Regions from separate parts of the Streptomyces sp. NPDC015032 genome, predicted to be linked through region 1. Evidence: riboswitches for the same ligand, from Rfam matches in the RefSeq annotation. Region 1 holds a riboswitch; the other holds the start of a gene.
The links. A riboswitch is a leader RNA that binds a small molecule or an ion and turns the genes downstream of it on or off. The one in region 1 is predicted to bind cobalamin.

Region 1 (7,414 bases):
TCAATCACCGGGCGCTCCTCACGCACCAGGGCAAGTACCAGGCGCGCATCGCGGGCGCCGCGATCGCCGCCCGCGCCGCGGGAGTGCCGCTGCTGGAGAACGACCGCTGGGGCGCCCACGTGGCCACCGCCGACCACGCGGCCGTCCCGCAGGTCGTCTTCACCGACCCCGAGGCCGCCTCCGTCGGCCTCACCCTCGCCGAGGCCGAGCAGGCCGGCCACCGGGTGCGCGCCATCGACCAGGATCTGGCCGCGGTGGCGGGCTCCGGACTGTACGCGGAGGGCTACCGCGGCCGCGCCCGCATGGTCGTGGACCTCGACCGGGAGATCCTGCTCGGTGTCACCTTCGTCGGACCGGGCATCGGCGAGCTGCTGCACTCGGCGACGATCGCGGTCGCGGGCGAGGTCCCCATCGGCCGGCTGTGGCACGCCGTTCCGGCCTATCCGACGATCAGCGAGGTCTGGCTGCGCCTGCTGGAGGCGTACCGCGACGCATAGGGCCCGGTCCGCCCGTCGTCGGCGGCTCCCCGGACGGCGCGGCATCCGTACCCACCTGACGACGGCCGTGAGCAGGGATTTCGTGCAGGGTGCCGCGGTGCGCCGAGCACGTCCTCATCGGCTCTGCGACCTCGGCCCCGATCCGGCGCAACGGGTCCAGCGACACCAGCGCGTCCTGAGCGACCGCCCCGACGGCCCGACGCCGCCCGGTGCGCCAGTGGCGTGTCCCTGCCCCGTCGCGCCGGTCACCCGCAGCATCCGCGCACTCGTCCGCGCCCCGGTGCCGGCCGGTCCGGGCGGGGCACGTGCCACGGTGCTCCTGCCCGGCCCCGGATCGCCGGCGTGGCCGAGGGGTCGGGCGGAGCGGGCCGGTCAGGCCGGCGGCCGCAGATCGCTGGTGGTGACTCGCACGTGGTCGACGACGAGTTGCTGGGGGAAGGAGGTGCTGCCGTCGGGGTCACCGGGCCAGTAGCCGCCGACAGCGAGGTTGAGGACAAGGAAGAAGGGCTTGTTGAACACCCAGGTGTTTCCGTTGAGATCGCCGGGTGTGCGGCGCTGGTAGACGTTGCCGTCGACCGACCAGGTCACCGAGTCGGGGGCCCAGTCGACCGCGAAGGTGTGGAAGTCGTCGGCGAACGCCTGGCCGCCCGGCAGTGTGTAGGCGGCGCCGATGCCGCCGGAACCGGAGTAGCCGGGACCGTGCAACGTGCCGTGGACCGTGGAGGGTTCGAAGCCGACGTTCTCCATGACGTCGATCTCGCCGGAAGCGGGCCAGCCGACCTGACCGATGTCGTCGCCCAGCATCCAGAAGGCGGGCCACATGCCCTGACCGCGCGGCACCTTCATCCGGGCCTCGACGTGCCCGTAGGTCTGGGTGAACCTGCCGGAGGTGTTCAGGCGTGCGGAGGTGTATTCGCACGTGCCGTACCAGCACTGGTAGTTGTTCGGGTTCTCACGGCGTGCGGTGATGACCAGATGTCCCTGGCCGTCGAGTGCCGCGTTGTTGTTGCCGGCCGTGTAGTACTGCCGTTCGTGGTTGTTGACGTTGTCGCCGGTCTCGATCTGCCACTTGCCGTCGTCGACTGCGGAGCCCGCGGGCCCGTCGAAATCGTCGGTGAAGGCCCCTGCCGTCACCGACGGCCGCGGCGAGGGCAGCGGCACCCCGGCGGCGAGGCCGGAGGAGGCCGAGACGAGGGCGAGTAAGGAGAGCGCGGATACCAGGAGACGCCGGGTGAGGCGGGGGGAGGTCATGGGGGGTCCTTCCCGTGCGGAATCGAGCAGCTGTCATGGGCATGGCAAACGCTCATCATGGGGGGAGCGGGGAAAGGCTTCCGTTCTGTCTGAGATTGAAGAAGTGAACCAAGAGCGTGTCAAGGCTTTGGTACGGACCACACTTCTTGCATGCGTCTGTGGTGGTACCGCCGCGCGGCAGTCCCGGATTCCCACCGGGTTTCCTCCTGCGACACGTCTGCCGGACGGTCAGGGCGACCAGTTGCACCACTGCCCTCGGCGCTGATGGATGGTTCCGGCACATCAGTCGTTCATGCTGTGGTGCGGGCCGTGGGAGGTGTCAGTTCCCCGCGGTGGGGGACAGCGGCTGCCCGCAGCGCAGATTCCACCGTCCGGACCGGCCGCTGAGCGTGGTCAGAGTCAGCGGGGCGACATCCAGCCGCCAGAACGCCTCCGTCGGCAGAGCGAGCGCCTGTACGGTCACCGCCCGTACCACCGCGGGCCCGACGACCCCCAGCACACGGCCGCCCGCGTCGCCGTCCAAATGCTGCATGGATTCCTCGGGCGCGCCGAAGGTCCCCACGGACTTCAGCCAGTGGCCGACCCGTGCGCAGAATTCCAGCAGGGACTCGCCGCCGTGCGGAGCCGCCGAGGGGTCGGTCAGCCAGGCCGACACGGCGTCCGGTTCGTTCGTGCCCACCTCGGCCAGCCGCTGCCCGGTCCATCGGCCCATGTCCCAGTCCCGGAGCGAGAGTTCGGGATCGGTGTGCAAGCCCAGGGCGTCGGCGGTTCCGGTGCACCGCGCGGAGGGCCCGCGTACATACCGGTCGGCCACGGGCACCGCCGGCGCGGCGGCCCGGGCCCGCCGGGCCCCGGCCGGGTCGATCGGAGCATCACCGTCGAAGCGCGCCTCGCGCAGCGAGGCGTTGAGCGCCGGTGAGATCAGCATCACCTGAACCGTCATGACCGGGTCGACTCCCTGAATTCTGGCCCTCACGTGTGCTCACCATGGCGTTCAGGCCCTCCGGCCCTGCCACCGGCACCGTGGCCAGGCCCGGTCCCAGGCGGTATCGTCCCAGGAACATGACGAAGGTGTGACGGAAGTCCGGTGAGAGTCCGGCACGGTCGCGCCACTGTGAACCCGTCCCCGTACGGGAAGTCAGACCCAGCACCTTCGTTCCAGCACCACGATTGGGACGCGTGTTCCCTCAGGAGGTTCTGCCATGGCACGGACTGCCGCTGCCCCCGCCGTACCGGCGATCACCCCCATCTCCGGGAAGGCCATTGCCCCTTGGGCGGTCTTCTTCGGCATCCTCATGCTCGTACTGCTGTACTTCGTCGGCGCCGAGCAGGGTGCCACCGCGGTCATCTCCGGCGAAGGCGTCCACGAGTGGGTCCACGACGGCCGCCACCTCCTCGGCTTCCCCTGTCACTGACGTACCGTCCGATCCAGGGGAAACCTCATGAACTCCATATCTGTCAGAGCCCTGCTCATCCGCGGCATGCTGGCCGGCCTGGCCGCGGGCGTACTTGCCCTGTTCGTCGCGTACTTCCTCGGTGAGTCCCGCGTCGATGCGGCCATTGCCCTTGAGGAGGCGCACAGCCACGACCACGGGGGCGGCGAGGAACTCGTCAGCCGCACCATGCAGTCCACCGCCGGACTCGCCACCGGTGTGCTCGTCTTCGGAGTGGCGATCGGCGGCATCGCAGCCCTCGTCTTCTGTTACGCCCTCGGCCGGATCGGCAGATTCGGACCCCGGGCCACGGCCGCACTGATCGCGGGAGCGGCCCTGCTGACCGTGTACGTCGTGCCATTCCTGAAGTACCCGGCCAATCCGCCGGCCGTCGGCAACCCCGACACCATCGGCCGACGCACCGCGCTGTTCTTCCTGATGGTCGCCCTCGGCGTGCTGCTGGCCGTCGCCGCCGTGATCCTCGGCCGACGGCTGGCCCCCCGCCTGGGCAACTGGAACGCAACGATCACCGCATCCGTCGCGTACGTCGTCGTGATCGGACTCGCCTACGCGTTCCTGCCCTCGTTCAACGAGGTCGGAAAGGACTTCCCGGCGGCGCTGCTGTGGGAGTTCCGCCTGACCACGCTCGCCGTACAGGCCATCCTGTGGGTCACCTTCGGCCTCGTTTTCGGCCACCTGACGGAACGGCTCCTCGCGTCGGGGGCCGACAGCGTCACCACCGGCCAGGGTGCGGCGAACCGGGCGGCCACCGCGGCCGGCTGACCGACGCACCGCTCGCCATCAGCCGGCATCTGGCCATCAGCCGGCATCTGACCGGCAGTGGGCATGTCGTCACGCACGAGGGCATCTCGTCATCAGCGCGCAGCGGAACCCGCCGGGAGCTTTCCGGCGGGTTCCGCTGCCTCGTCATGCCTAAGGGCTGTCCCGTAATCCCTGGCGGGCGCACGACGACAGCTACTTCCCCAAGCTCTCGGCTGCGCTCGAGCAGGGGAGGCCCCATCCTCGCCGCGTTGTCGGAACGTCCGAATACATCCAGTATGCGGACGTCCCTCCGCCTTGCGATGCACCGCATCTGCCGCCGCGCGCTGATCCACCAGGGATTACGGGACAGCCCTTAGCCCCGGCTGCCGGGAGGGACCGACGCATGCCGGTCCGCTACTCCCACCGCCGCCACCGCCACCACCGCCGAGGGAGCACTCCTGACGGAATGGCTGGACCGTCTGTCGAACGCCCCTCGCGACCGCCCGGAACTTTTCTGCGGGCCGGGCCGGACCCCGCGAGCCGGGTGTGATCCGGACGAGAGGCCCTCAGGACCGTGTCCGGCCCTCGTCGAAGCCGAAGTCCCCGGAGAGCGCCGCAGCCATCCGCAGGTGACCGGTCGCCTCCGCGTCCCGCCCCTGGCGCTCAAGTGTGCGGCCGAGCATCAGCCGGGCATACGGCTCCACCGGGTCGCGCTCCAGCACCGCCCGCAGCTCCGTCTCGGCCCTGCCGAGCCGAGCCGAGTGGTAGTAGGCCCGCGCCAGCAGCAGCCGGGGGGAGACCTGCTCCGGCACCTCTTCGACGAGCCCCTCCAGAATCCGGGCAGCGGTCATGTACTCCTTCGCTTCGAAGAACATCCGCGCACGGTCCCAGCGATCGGCTTCCGTACCGAACTCGAAATAGGTGTCGCTCACTTGACCTCTGACCTCCTCGTTCACGGACCGCTCCGGATCGCTTCCGGCCCCGCCCCGCCATTGGCCCGGCCACATGTTCAGCCGCGCTTCTGGTGGAAGAACATGGCGGACTGGTTGAATATTCCACTACATTATCGGCGTGGGTACCGGCACCCCGGGTCCGCACGGGAATAGGTTGAGCGCCATGAGTAATCTCGATCGCCAGGCCGCACTCTCCGTCTGCGGAGGACGGGGCTTCGTCGTCGCCGAGCCTGTACGTGAACTTCTCACCCCGCGCCATGTCCAGCTGGGTGAGTCCACCGAGGTCCGCAGGCTCCTGCCCAATCTGGGCCGCCGGATGGTCGGCGCATGGGCCTTTGTCGACCATTACGGCCCCGACGACATCGCCGGCGAGCCCGGGATGCAAGTGCCGCCGCACCCCCACATGGGCCTGCAGACGGTCAGCTGGCTGCACGACGGCGAGGTCCTGCACCGGGACAGCCTCGGCAGCCTCCGGACGATCCGCCCGCGCGAACTGGGGCTGATGACCTCCGGCCGGGCCATCAGTCACTCCGAGGAGAGCCCGAAGTCCCACGCGAGATTTCTGCACGGTGCGCAGCTCTGGGTGGCGCTGCCGGGTGCCCACCGTCACGTCGAGCCGCACTTCCAGCACCACGCCGAACTGCCGACCGTCACCGCCCCCGGCCTCACCGCCACCCTGATCCTGGGCGAACTCGACGGCGCCACCTCGCCCGGCACCGCGTACACCCCGATCGTCGGCGCCGACCTGTCTCTCACCGCCGGAGCCGGGGCCCGTCTGCCGCTCGACCCGGACTTCGAGTACGCGGTGCTCTCGATGTCCGGCCAGGCCGAGGTCGACGGCGTTCCCGTGCTGCCCGGCTCCATGCTCTACCTCGGTTGCGGCCGCACCGAACTCCCCTTGCGTGCGGACACCGACGCGGGTCTCATGCTCCTCGGCGGCGAGCCCTTCGCGGAGGAGATCGTGATGTGGTGGAACTTCATCGGGCGGTCGCACGAGGAGATCGAGGAGGCACGTGCGGACTGGATGACCAGTGCCCGGTTCGGGGAAGTGCATGGCTTCGAGGGGGGCCGGCTGCCCGCTCCTGAACTGCCGCCTGTGGCACTGAAGCCGCGGGGGAGGGTGCGCTGAACCGCATTGATATTGATGTGGGTGGGGTCCGGTGTGCACTCCTGGTTGCGGCAGCCGGGCCCCGTACGCATGGGCGGAATCGGTCCCTCGTCGCGGTGGAGGTTTCCGTCGCAGGTGCCCGGGATTCCAGGTCGTGGTCGTGCGTAAGCCGCTTTGGCGGACCTCATGCCGGCCCAATGCTGACCGGGCCGGGTGATGCCGTGGCTGCGACCACCACCCGGCCCGGGGTCTTCAGACGGGCAGCCCCGTGCCGTGCTGCTCGTGGGCGCAGGTCTCGTGGGCTTCGGGGGCGTCCCAGACGGGGAAGGGATCCTCGCCGCCGGTCCATTCACCGTCCAGGAGACAGTTCTCCAGAGCGGCGCGCAGGGCCGCCGGGTCCAGTCCGGTTCCGATGAACACCAGTTCCTGGGCCTGCTGCTCGGGTGCTCCGGCGTTGCTGATCCCGGCGGGCTCGAAGCGGGCGACGGACCCCGCCTGGGACCACAGGCCCGTCACCCCGGGGCGCCCGGCCAGCGTGAAGAATCCCTTGCTGCGCAGGACCGTCCCGAACTCGCCGCTGTCGAACCGCTCGGTGATCAGCTGCCACAGCCGGCCCGGGTGGAAGGGCCGGTCGGCGCGGAACAGAGTGGACGAGATCCCGTACTCCTCGGTCTCCGGGACGTGGTCGCCGTTGAGCTCCCGTACCCAGCCGGGGGCCTGCTGTGCCTGTTCCACGTCGAAGAGGCCGGTCCCGAGCACGTCGGAGGCGCGCACCCTCCCTCGGACCGTCTCGACGAGGCGTGAGCCCGGGTTGAGACGGGTGAGGACGCCGCGCAGGCGCTCGGCCGACGCGTCGTCGACGAGGTCCAGCTTGTTCAGGACGATCACGTCGGCGAACTCGACCTGGTCGATCAGCAGATCGCTCACGGTGCGCTCGTCGTCCTCGTAGGGTGCGAGGCCGCGCGAAGCGAGTTCGTCGCCGGTTCCGAGCTCGGCCAGGAAGTTGGCCGCGTCCACCACGGTGACCATGGTGTCCAGCCGGGTGACGTCGCCGAGCGTCGCACCGTCGTCGCGTGCGAAGGAGAAGGTGGCGGCGACCGGCATGGGCTCGGAGATGCCGCTGGACTCGATCAGGAGGTAGTCGAAGCGTCCCTCCCCGGCGAGGCGGTCCACCTCTTCGAGGAGATCGTCGCGGAGCGTGCAGCAGATGCATCCGTTGGTCATCTCGACCAGCCGTTCCTCCGTGCGGGAGAGGGCGGCCTCGCCGCCGCGCACCAGCGCGGCGTCGATGTTGATCTCGCTCATGTCGTTGACGATGACGGCGACCCGCAGTCCCTCGCGGTTGGACAGCAGGTGGTTGAGCAGGGTGGTCTTGCCCGCTCCGAGGAATCCGGAGAGGACGGTCACCGG
Region 2 (7,414 bases), on a different contig from region 1:
TGCTGGGTGACGACCCGCCCGGACCGGGCGTACAGGATCACCGTGTCGTCGGTGCGGCGCAGCACCGTTCTGTGGCCGTCATTCTCCAGACTTTGATGTGTCTCATGAGACACATGGCTACCCACATGACGGCTCCTGCGAGTGCGCGTCTCGGCCTTGGCCTTCTCGGAGAGGGGCTCCGATGACCAGGTCCTCGTTGAGCTTCGCGACCACGGCAGCGGCGAGGGGCGGAGCGTGACAGATAGTCCACTCTTCGACGGAAGCCAGGAAACCGACGAGCTGGTCCTGAACCGAACTCAGGAGTTCCGGCAGCTGAGCCAGAGGCAGATCGATGGGGAGCTCTTCCTGATGATTCCCATCAGGCCACAGCCGGGCGATCGCCCCGACGTACTCGACGCGCGGCGTGGGATCGTGGCCAAGCCACAGCTCTTCTCCGTTCATCAGGTCAAGCCAGTCTCGCCAGTTCTCCAGACCGAAGCAGCATCCAGGCGATGCAGTGACTCCGGTGGCGGTGTTCCGGATCTGCAGGCCGCCGGGAGCGATGACACAGTCTGTTGTCAACAGATGGCTGACCTGCTCCATGCTGTCCTCGGGCTCGAGGGTCTGGCGCTCGTGATCGGTCTTGTTGTAGCTGGTCAGGACTGCCATGGCGGTGCCGATTTCTCGCGCAGACAGTTCGCCGGACAGGGGCAGGAAGTGGTTTGGGGGCGGGTCAGCAATGGGCCACAGCGCAAAGTCGGTGGCGTCGCAGGTCTCCAGCACGGCATCCATGATCAGCACGTCTCCAGTGTCGCTCGTCAGATGGCGTGGACGCCTCGCCATTTCTGGGGCCCGCGTTCTCACCCGCCCGAGCCGCGCTTCCGGGGCAACGGACCGGCAGCAATGGGGGTATGCGTTCCTACGGGCCATCAGGAACGAGGCCGCGCGGTTCGCCCGGCGAGGAGGATCGCGGGGCGACGATCCCCGTCCTGAGATTGGTCGTAGCATGTCAAGAATCATGGTGATGTGCCTTGTTGTCTCCAGGGCGTCATGCCTCAATGGGGCTGCAAGCTTTCCTTGACGGTATGTCAGGGAAATGCGTCCTTCCGGCGTGACGTGGCGAATTGACGTCGCCGGAAATCCCCCCACACGAAGGGCAACCACCATGAGGCATGGCATACGGCGAATCGCTGTCTGCTCCGTCCTTGCCGCGGGCACGCTCGCGCTCGCACCCGCGGCCGACGCGGTCACCCCCACGACCGCCACCGTTTCCTTCGACTGCGGCCTGTACGGCTCGGGCGCCGCGACCCTCACCGCGACCCAGAACGGCACGTCCGCGACCATCGACCTCTCGACGTCGGCCATCACCGCCCCCATCGACGTCGGGGCGAACTCGGTCAAATCGACACTCACGCTTACCAACAAGGGCGCGGGCGCGGTGACATTCACCGGCAGCTCCAACCCTGCCATTCCCGCCGGAAGTCCTGTGTCCACGGGCCCGCTCAGTGGGACCGTCGCGTCAGGGGACAGCCTGGAGGCCAAGTCCCTCAAGGTCGTGGTCATGGGCATCACCGCGACATGCAACGCGACCTCCGCCCAGACGCCCGGGCCTTTCGTGTTCTGAGCCGATCGCCGGGCACCGGTGAAAGCGCCGGTCCGGGGCATCGGTGCGGTCGGCCGGCACCCCCGTCCACGGACGGGGCCACCGGCCGACCGCTCATTCCCGACCGGCACCCACCCGGCGGCGTGAACGCGCTGTACCCGGACGGCCGGGAGGGCTGGAGCGCATCGCGTGTTTCCCGCGGGGCACTGACGGACCTATGGGGAATGCCGATGGTGCGGGCGCCCGGCCGCTCACGGAACGGAGTGGTCCGTCGCGGCCGGTACCGGGCGGTCGGTGGCGTCGGGGAGGAAGGTGATGTGGGGTGCCCCGGTGCGTGGGTGAATGACCACTTCTCCCGCCACCCCGTACACCTCGCGCAGGAGTTCCACGGTGAGTACCTCGGCGGGCGGGCCGGACACGATGACTTCGCCGTCGCACAGCACATGGAGGCGGTCGCAGTAGTACGCGGCCAGGTTGAGGTCGTGGAGTGCGACCAGGACGGTGGCGGGGAGCTGCCGCAGTATGCCGAGGACTTCGAGCTGGTGGCGTATGTCCAGGTGGTTGGTGGGCTCGTCGAGGACGAGCAGCGAGGGCTGCTGGGCGAGGGCGCGGGCGATGAGTACGCGCTGGCGTTCGCCGCCGGAAAGCCGGTCGAAGGAGCGGTCGGCCAGGAGGGCTGCGTCCACGGCTGCGAGGGCCGACTCGATCAGCCGGTCATCCTCGGCGGTGTCGCCGGCGAGCAGACCCTTGTGCGGGGTGCGGCCCATGGCGACGACCTCCCGTACCGTCAGGTCGAAGCCGGCAGTCGGCTCCTGTACCACTGCGGCCAGGGTCCGTGCCAGCCTGCGTACGGGCAGGGACCAGGCATCGGTTCCATCGATCCGTACCTGTCCGGCGTCCGGGCGCAGGACGCGGTAGACGGCGCGCAGGAGGCTGGACTTGCCGCTGCCGTTGGGGCCGACCAGGCCGATCACCTCGCCGGGGCGGGCGTGCAGTGAGACGTTCCGGACGAGGTGGCGTGCCCCGGCGGTCAGGGTGACGCCGTCTACGGTGAGTTCGGTCGCGCTCATCCCACTCCTGGGTCGGTGTTCCGTCGGGCGTCGCGGCGCATGAGCCAGAGGAAGAAGGGACCACCGCACAGCGCCGTGAGCACCCCGACGGGGATCTCCATGGGCGCGGCGACGGTACGAGCGGCGATGTCGGCCCAGATCAGGAAGACCGCTCCGCCCAGTGCGGCCGTCGGCAGCACACGACGGTGGTCGCCGCCTACGAAGAGACGCACGATGTGCGGCAGCATCAGGCCGACGAAGCCGATTGGTCCGGCCGCCGCGACCAGTACCCCGGTGACGAGGGACAGCATGATGAACATGCGGGTCCGGAACCGGGCCACGTCCAGTCCCATCGTCGTGGCGGCCTCTTCACCCGCCAGCAGCAGGTTCAGGTGCCGTGCCTGCACCAGGAGGACGGCGATGCCGAGCAGCAGGGCCGCGCTGGGCAGCCACAACGTGCCCCAGCTGACGCCGCCGAGGCCGCCGAGGGTCCAGGCGAGCACCGCGCGGGCCTCGTGGCCCCGGCCGGCGGTGAGCAGCAGCAGGTCCATCACCGCGGTGAGCACCGCCGCGGTCGCCACGCCGGACAGCACGAGCCGCACCGAGGTGATGCGTCCGCCGGTGCGGGCAGTCGCGTACACCACCACCAGCGAGCCCAGGGCACCGGCGAACGCGGCGGCCGACATCGGCACCGGCCCGAACACACTCGCGCCGAAGACGATCATCGAGACCGCGCCGAGAGAGGCTCCGGAGGAGACGCCCAAGAGGTACGGCTCGGCAAGCGGGTTGCGGATCAGGGCCTGCATGGCGGTGCCCACCACCGCGAGCCCGGCACCGGTCACGGCCCCGAGCAGCACGCGCGGTGCGCGCACGTCGAGGACGATCGTCTCCCGCGCCCGGGACCAGTCGGGATCCGTCCAGTCGGCGCCCAGGGCATGTGTCACGATGCCCCACACCTGGCCGGGCGGCACGTGTACCGAGCCGATGGACAGGCCGGCCGTGGCGGAGAGCACCAGCAGCAGCGCGAGGACGGCCGACGTGAGCGCGAGGGTGATGCCACCCGGCCGGTTCATGCGGCGCCCGCTCCGAGCCGCCGGCGCGTCGGGGGCGTCGGTCTTCGCGGGCGTCCTTGTCACCGGAAGCTCTCGGGATGCAGGCCGCGGGCCAGGCCGTCGACCGCGTACGCCGACCGGATGCCGACCAGGGTCTCGGTCAGCGGCAGCACCACGAACCGCTTGTTCTTGACGGCGGGGACATCGGCGAGTGCGGGCTGCGAGAGCAGGAACTCCTTCTTCTGCTGGACACTTCCGGAACCCGCGTAGTCGTAGATGGCGATGACCTCCGGCCTGCGGGCCACGACCTGCTCCCAGGAGACATCTCCGAAGACGCCGTCGAGGTCCGCGAAGACGTTCCGGCCGCCGGCCAGCCGGATCAGCTCGCTGCCCAGGCCCTTGCCACCCGCGGTGAAAGCCGTCTTGTCGCCGCTGTCGTACACGAAGACGGACACTTCGGCCTTGCCCTCGACCGCCGTGGTGGCCTTGTCGACGCGTCCCCGGAGATCGGCCACCAGCTTGTCGGCGCGGTCCGGGACGCCGAAGATGCTGCCGACGGTGCGGATCTCGTCGTAGGTGTCGCTCATCGTCACCTGCTTCTTGCCGCAGGATTCGCGGTTGAGGTAGGTGTCGATGCCGGCGTCGGCGAACGCCTTGCGGGAACGGCCCTCGTTCTCCGCGAACGCGCTGCCGTAACCGCCGTAGACGAAGTCCGGCTCCGCGTCGAGGACGGTCTCGAAGGACGGCTCCTTCCTCGCCAGTTCGGGTATCGCCTCGAAGTCCTTCTTCAGCCCGGGCAGGACGTCCGAGTCGGGGAAGGCGGTGCCGGCCATGCGGTCCTTCAGGCCCAGGGCGAGCATCAGTTCCGCCGGATGCTGATGGATGGTGACCGCCCGCGAGGGCGGTCTGACGTACGTCGTCTTCACGCCGCAGTTGTCGATGCTGATCGGGAAGCCCTCGACCGGTGACGCGTCGGCCTTCGGGTCCCCGGCGGATTCGTCGCCCGTGCCACAGCCCGCGATCAGCAGGGTGGTGGACAGGGCGACGACCGCGGCGACGGTGCGCAGGGCACGACGGGGGAGGGCATGGGGGAAACAGGGGCGGCGGGGTATGCCGAAGTACACGTAGAGCCTCCTGGGGAGTCCGCGCTCCTCAAAACGGGCCCGCGACAGGCCAGTGTCCTGACTCCCGGATCGACGCTCCCCCCGCCTTCCCGCGCAGGGCGCAGGGGCATGTCGAAGGGTTGTACTCCCCGGTCACAGTGGCGGGACCGTGCCGGATTCGCACCGGCTTCCTGTCTCCCGTCGCGGCGATGACCTGCCGATATTACGTTTCAACGAGGCTGCCGCACAAAGGGCGCCCATGTGAGTGATCGCACGTCGCCGAACGGGTTCGTCCTTGGGAAGGCGGAGCCGCAGGACGTACAGCGCGATGTGGACCGCTTTCCGCCGGCGAGGCCTCGCGAACGGGCAGCGACCGGTGGCCGGGATGCCCCTGCCCGGCGAGGCGTCCGCGCCTCGCGCGACGATGCCCGATGCAGCCGTTGACCCTACGGTGGTGGCATGGCGGTGATCAGCGGTTGGAGGCGATGGACGCGGCCCCGGATCGGTGTGATGGAAGCACTGGGCCTGGCTGCGCTGTTCCTGTTGTCGGTCGTGGCTTCCTCGGTCGTACCGCACGAGCACACGGTCTCCTTGCGGTGGCCTGCCGTGGTGCTGGCAGGTGTCGGTTGCTCCGCGCTGGTGTGGCGCCGGCAACACCCTTTCGGCGTACTGGTCGTCGCGGTTGGCTGCGGGGTGGCCTTTCAGGTGCTCGGATTCCGCGAGAGCCCTCTGGTGATCAGCCCGGTCCTGGTGTCGGTCTACACCGTGGCCGCACTGACCGACCGGCGTGCCACCTGGACCGCGGCAATATTCGCGGCTTCCGTTCTGGTGGGCGTCGCCGTGCTGTGCGACCCGCACGCATGGCTGGCCCCCGACAACGCGGCGATGCTGGCGTGGACGGCGCTGCCCGCCGCGGTCGGGGACGGGCTGCGCTCACGGCGGGCCTATGTGGCGGCCGTGGAGGAGCGGGCGGAACACGCGGAGCGCACGCGTGAGCAGGAGGCGCAGCAACGGGTGGCGGCCGAACGGGTGCGGATCGCGCGCGAGCTGCACGACATCGTCGCGCACCACATCGCCTTGATCAACGCGCAGGCAGGCGTGGCCGTCCATCTGGTGGAACGGCGGCCGGAACAGATCGTGGCAGCCTTGGAGGACATCCGGGACACCAGTCGGTCCGCGCTGGACGAACTGCGGGTGACCGTGGGGCTGCTGCGGCAGTCCGACGACCCGGTGGCGCCGCGTGACCCGATGCCCGGCCTGGCGCGCGTACCGGCGCTTCTGGCCTCGTTCGAGCGCGCCGGTCTGACCGTGAGCCATACCCGGCGGGGCATCGCCGAACCGCTGGCGCCGACGGTCGACCTGGCCGCGTACCGCATCGTCCAGGAGGCCCTGACGAACGTGCACAAGCACGCCGGTGCCGACCATGCCCGCTTGTTCCTGCACTACCGCCCCGAGCGGCTGACGATCACCGTCGAGGACGACGGACGGGCCGGACGGGACCACACCCGTCCGGGAACGGGGCACGGGCTGATCGGGATGCGCGAGCGTGCTGCCACGGTCGGGGGCCGGCTGTACGCGGGAGTGCGCCCGGAGGGCGGATTCACCGTGACGGCCGAACTTCCGCTGCGTCCCGGCCTGGTGATGGGCAAACCACCGAGGAGAGACGGGAATGACGGTTCGCGTACTGCTTGCCGATGACCAGGCCCTGCTACGGGGCACCTTCAAGATGCTGTTCGACTCCACCGACGACATGGAGACGGTGGGGGAGGCATCCAACGGGGAGGAGGCGCTGGAACTGACACGTACGGAGCGCCCCGATGTGGTCCTGATGGACATCCGCATGCCGGAGATGGACGGCCTCGACGCCACACGGCTCATCAGCGAGTCCGAGGACCTCACCGCGGTGAAGGTGCTCATCCTGACCACCTTCGAGGACGACGAGCACGTCGCCGAGGCTCTGCGCGCCGGTGCGAGCGGCTTTCTCGGCAAGGGGGCCCGGCCCGAGGAGCTTCTCGACGCCGTCCGCACGATCGCCGCCGGCGAGGCACTGCTGTCCCCGTCGGCGACGCGTGCGCTGATCAAGCGCTTTCTCGCGCAGCCGGATCCGTGCCCGGCGGGTGTGCACGAGCGGTTGGAGTGCCTGACGCGGCGGGAACGCGATGTCGTGGGGCTCGCGGCACTGGGGCTGTCGAACGACGAGATCGCAGAACGTCTGTTCGTCAGTCCACTGACTGCCAAGACCCACGTCAACCGGGCCATGACCAAGCTGGCGGCCCGCGACCGGGCCCAGCTCGTCGTCATCGCCTATCAGTGCGGCCTGGTCAGTCCGGCAACGGAATCCGGGCCTCCACAGGAGCCTCTGTAGGCGTCGGCGCGGTATGTACACGTCGTCGCAGTCGTAGGCAGTCGTGGCGGATACCGCAGCCGTGGTAGCCGGGAATCGCTGCGGCGGGACGACGCGCCGGGGGCCGTTCCTGGGCGAAGGTGGGAAGGCGAACGGAGGTTTCGCCATGATCGAAGTCCACTGCCCGGTTGAGCGGTACAGCACCGGATCGACATCGACGACCGCGGTCGTCGCCGCAGTTCTCGGCGGCCGGACGGTTCTGTTCGTGGCCGTCCCCGATACGG

Region 2: linked by a shared signal. The riboswitch ahead of ACF08M_RS15790 (ABC transporter substrate-binding protein) and the one ahead of ACF08M_RS06725 (CbtB-domain containing protein) in region 1 are both predicted to bind cobalamin.

Annotation. Positions count from the first base shown of each region.
Region 1 covers NZ_JBIBVN010000003.1:207,260-214,673, forward strand. Annotated here, with positions in the region: gene ACF08M_RS06710 (dihydrolipoyl dehydrogenase family protein) at 1-497, shown strand, start outside; gene ACF08M_RS06715 (family 16 glycosylhydrolase) at 870-1,748, opposite strand; gene ACF08M_RS06720 (histidine phosphatase family protein) at 2,068-2,691, opposite strand; adenosylcobalamin (AdoCbl) riboswitch at 2,801-2,947, shown strand; gene ACF08M_RS06725 (CbtB-domain containing protein) at 2,951-3,163, shown strand; gene ACF08M_RS06730 (CbtA family protein) at 3,191-3,964, shown strand; gene ACF08M_RS06735 (tetratricopeptide repeat protein) at 4,510-4,875, opposite strand; gene ACF08M_RS06740 (pirin family protein) at 5,060-6,025, shown strand; gene ACF08M_RS06745 (GTP-binding protein) at 6,257-7,414, opposite strand, start outside.
Region 2 covers NZ_JBIBVN010000009.1:94,840-102,253, forward strand. Annotated here, with positions in the region: gene ACF08M_RS15765 (hypothetical protein) at 1-125, opposite strand, end outside; gene ACF08M_RS15770 (hypothetical protein) at 118-780, opposite strand; gene ACF08M_RS15775 (hypothetical protein) at 1,145-1,603, shown strand; gene ACF08M_RS15780 (ABC transporter ATP-binding protein) at 1,834-2,652, opposite strand; gene ACF08M_RS15785 (FecCD family ABC transporter permease) at 2,649-3,704, opposite strand; gene ACF08M_RS15790 (ABC transporter substrate-binding protein) at 3,764-4,807, opposite strand; cobalamin riboswitch at 4,837-5,019, opposite strand; gene ACF08M_RS15795 (sensor histidine kinase) at 5,246-6,484, shown strand; gene ACF08M_RS15800 (response regulator) at 6,456-7,151, shown strand.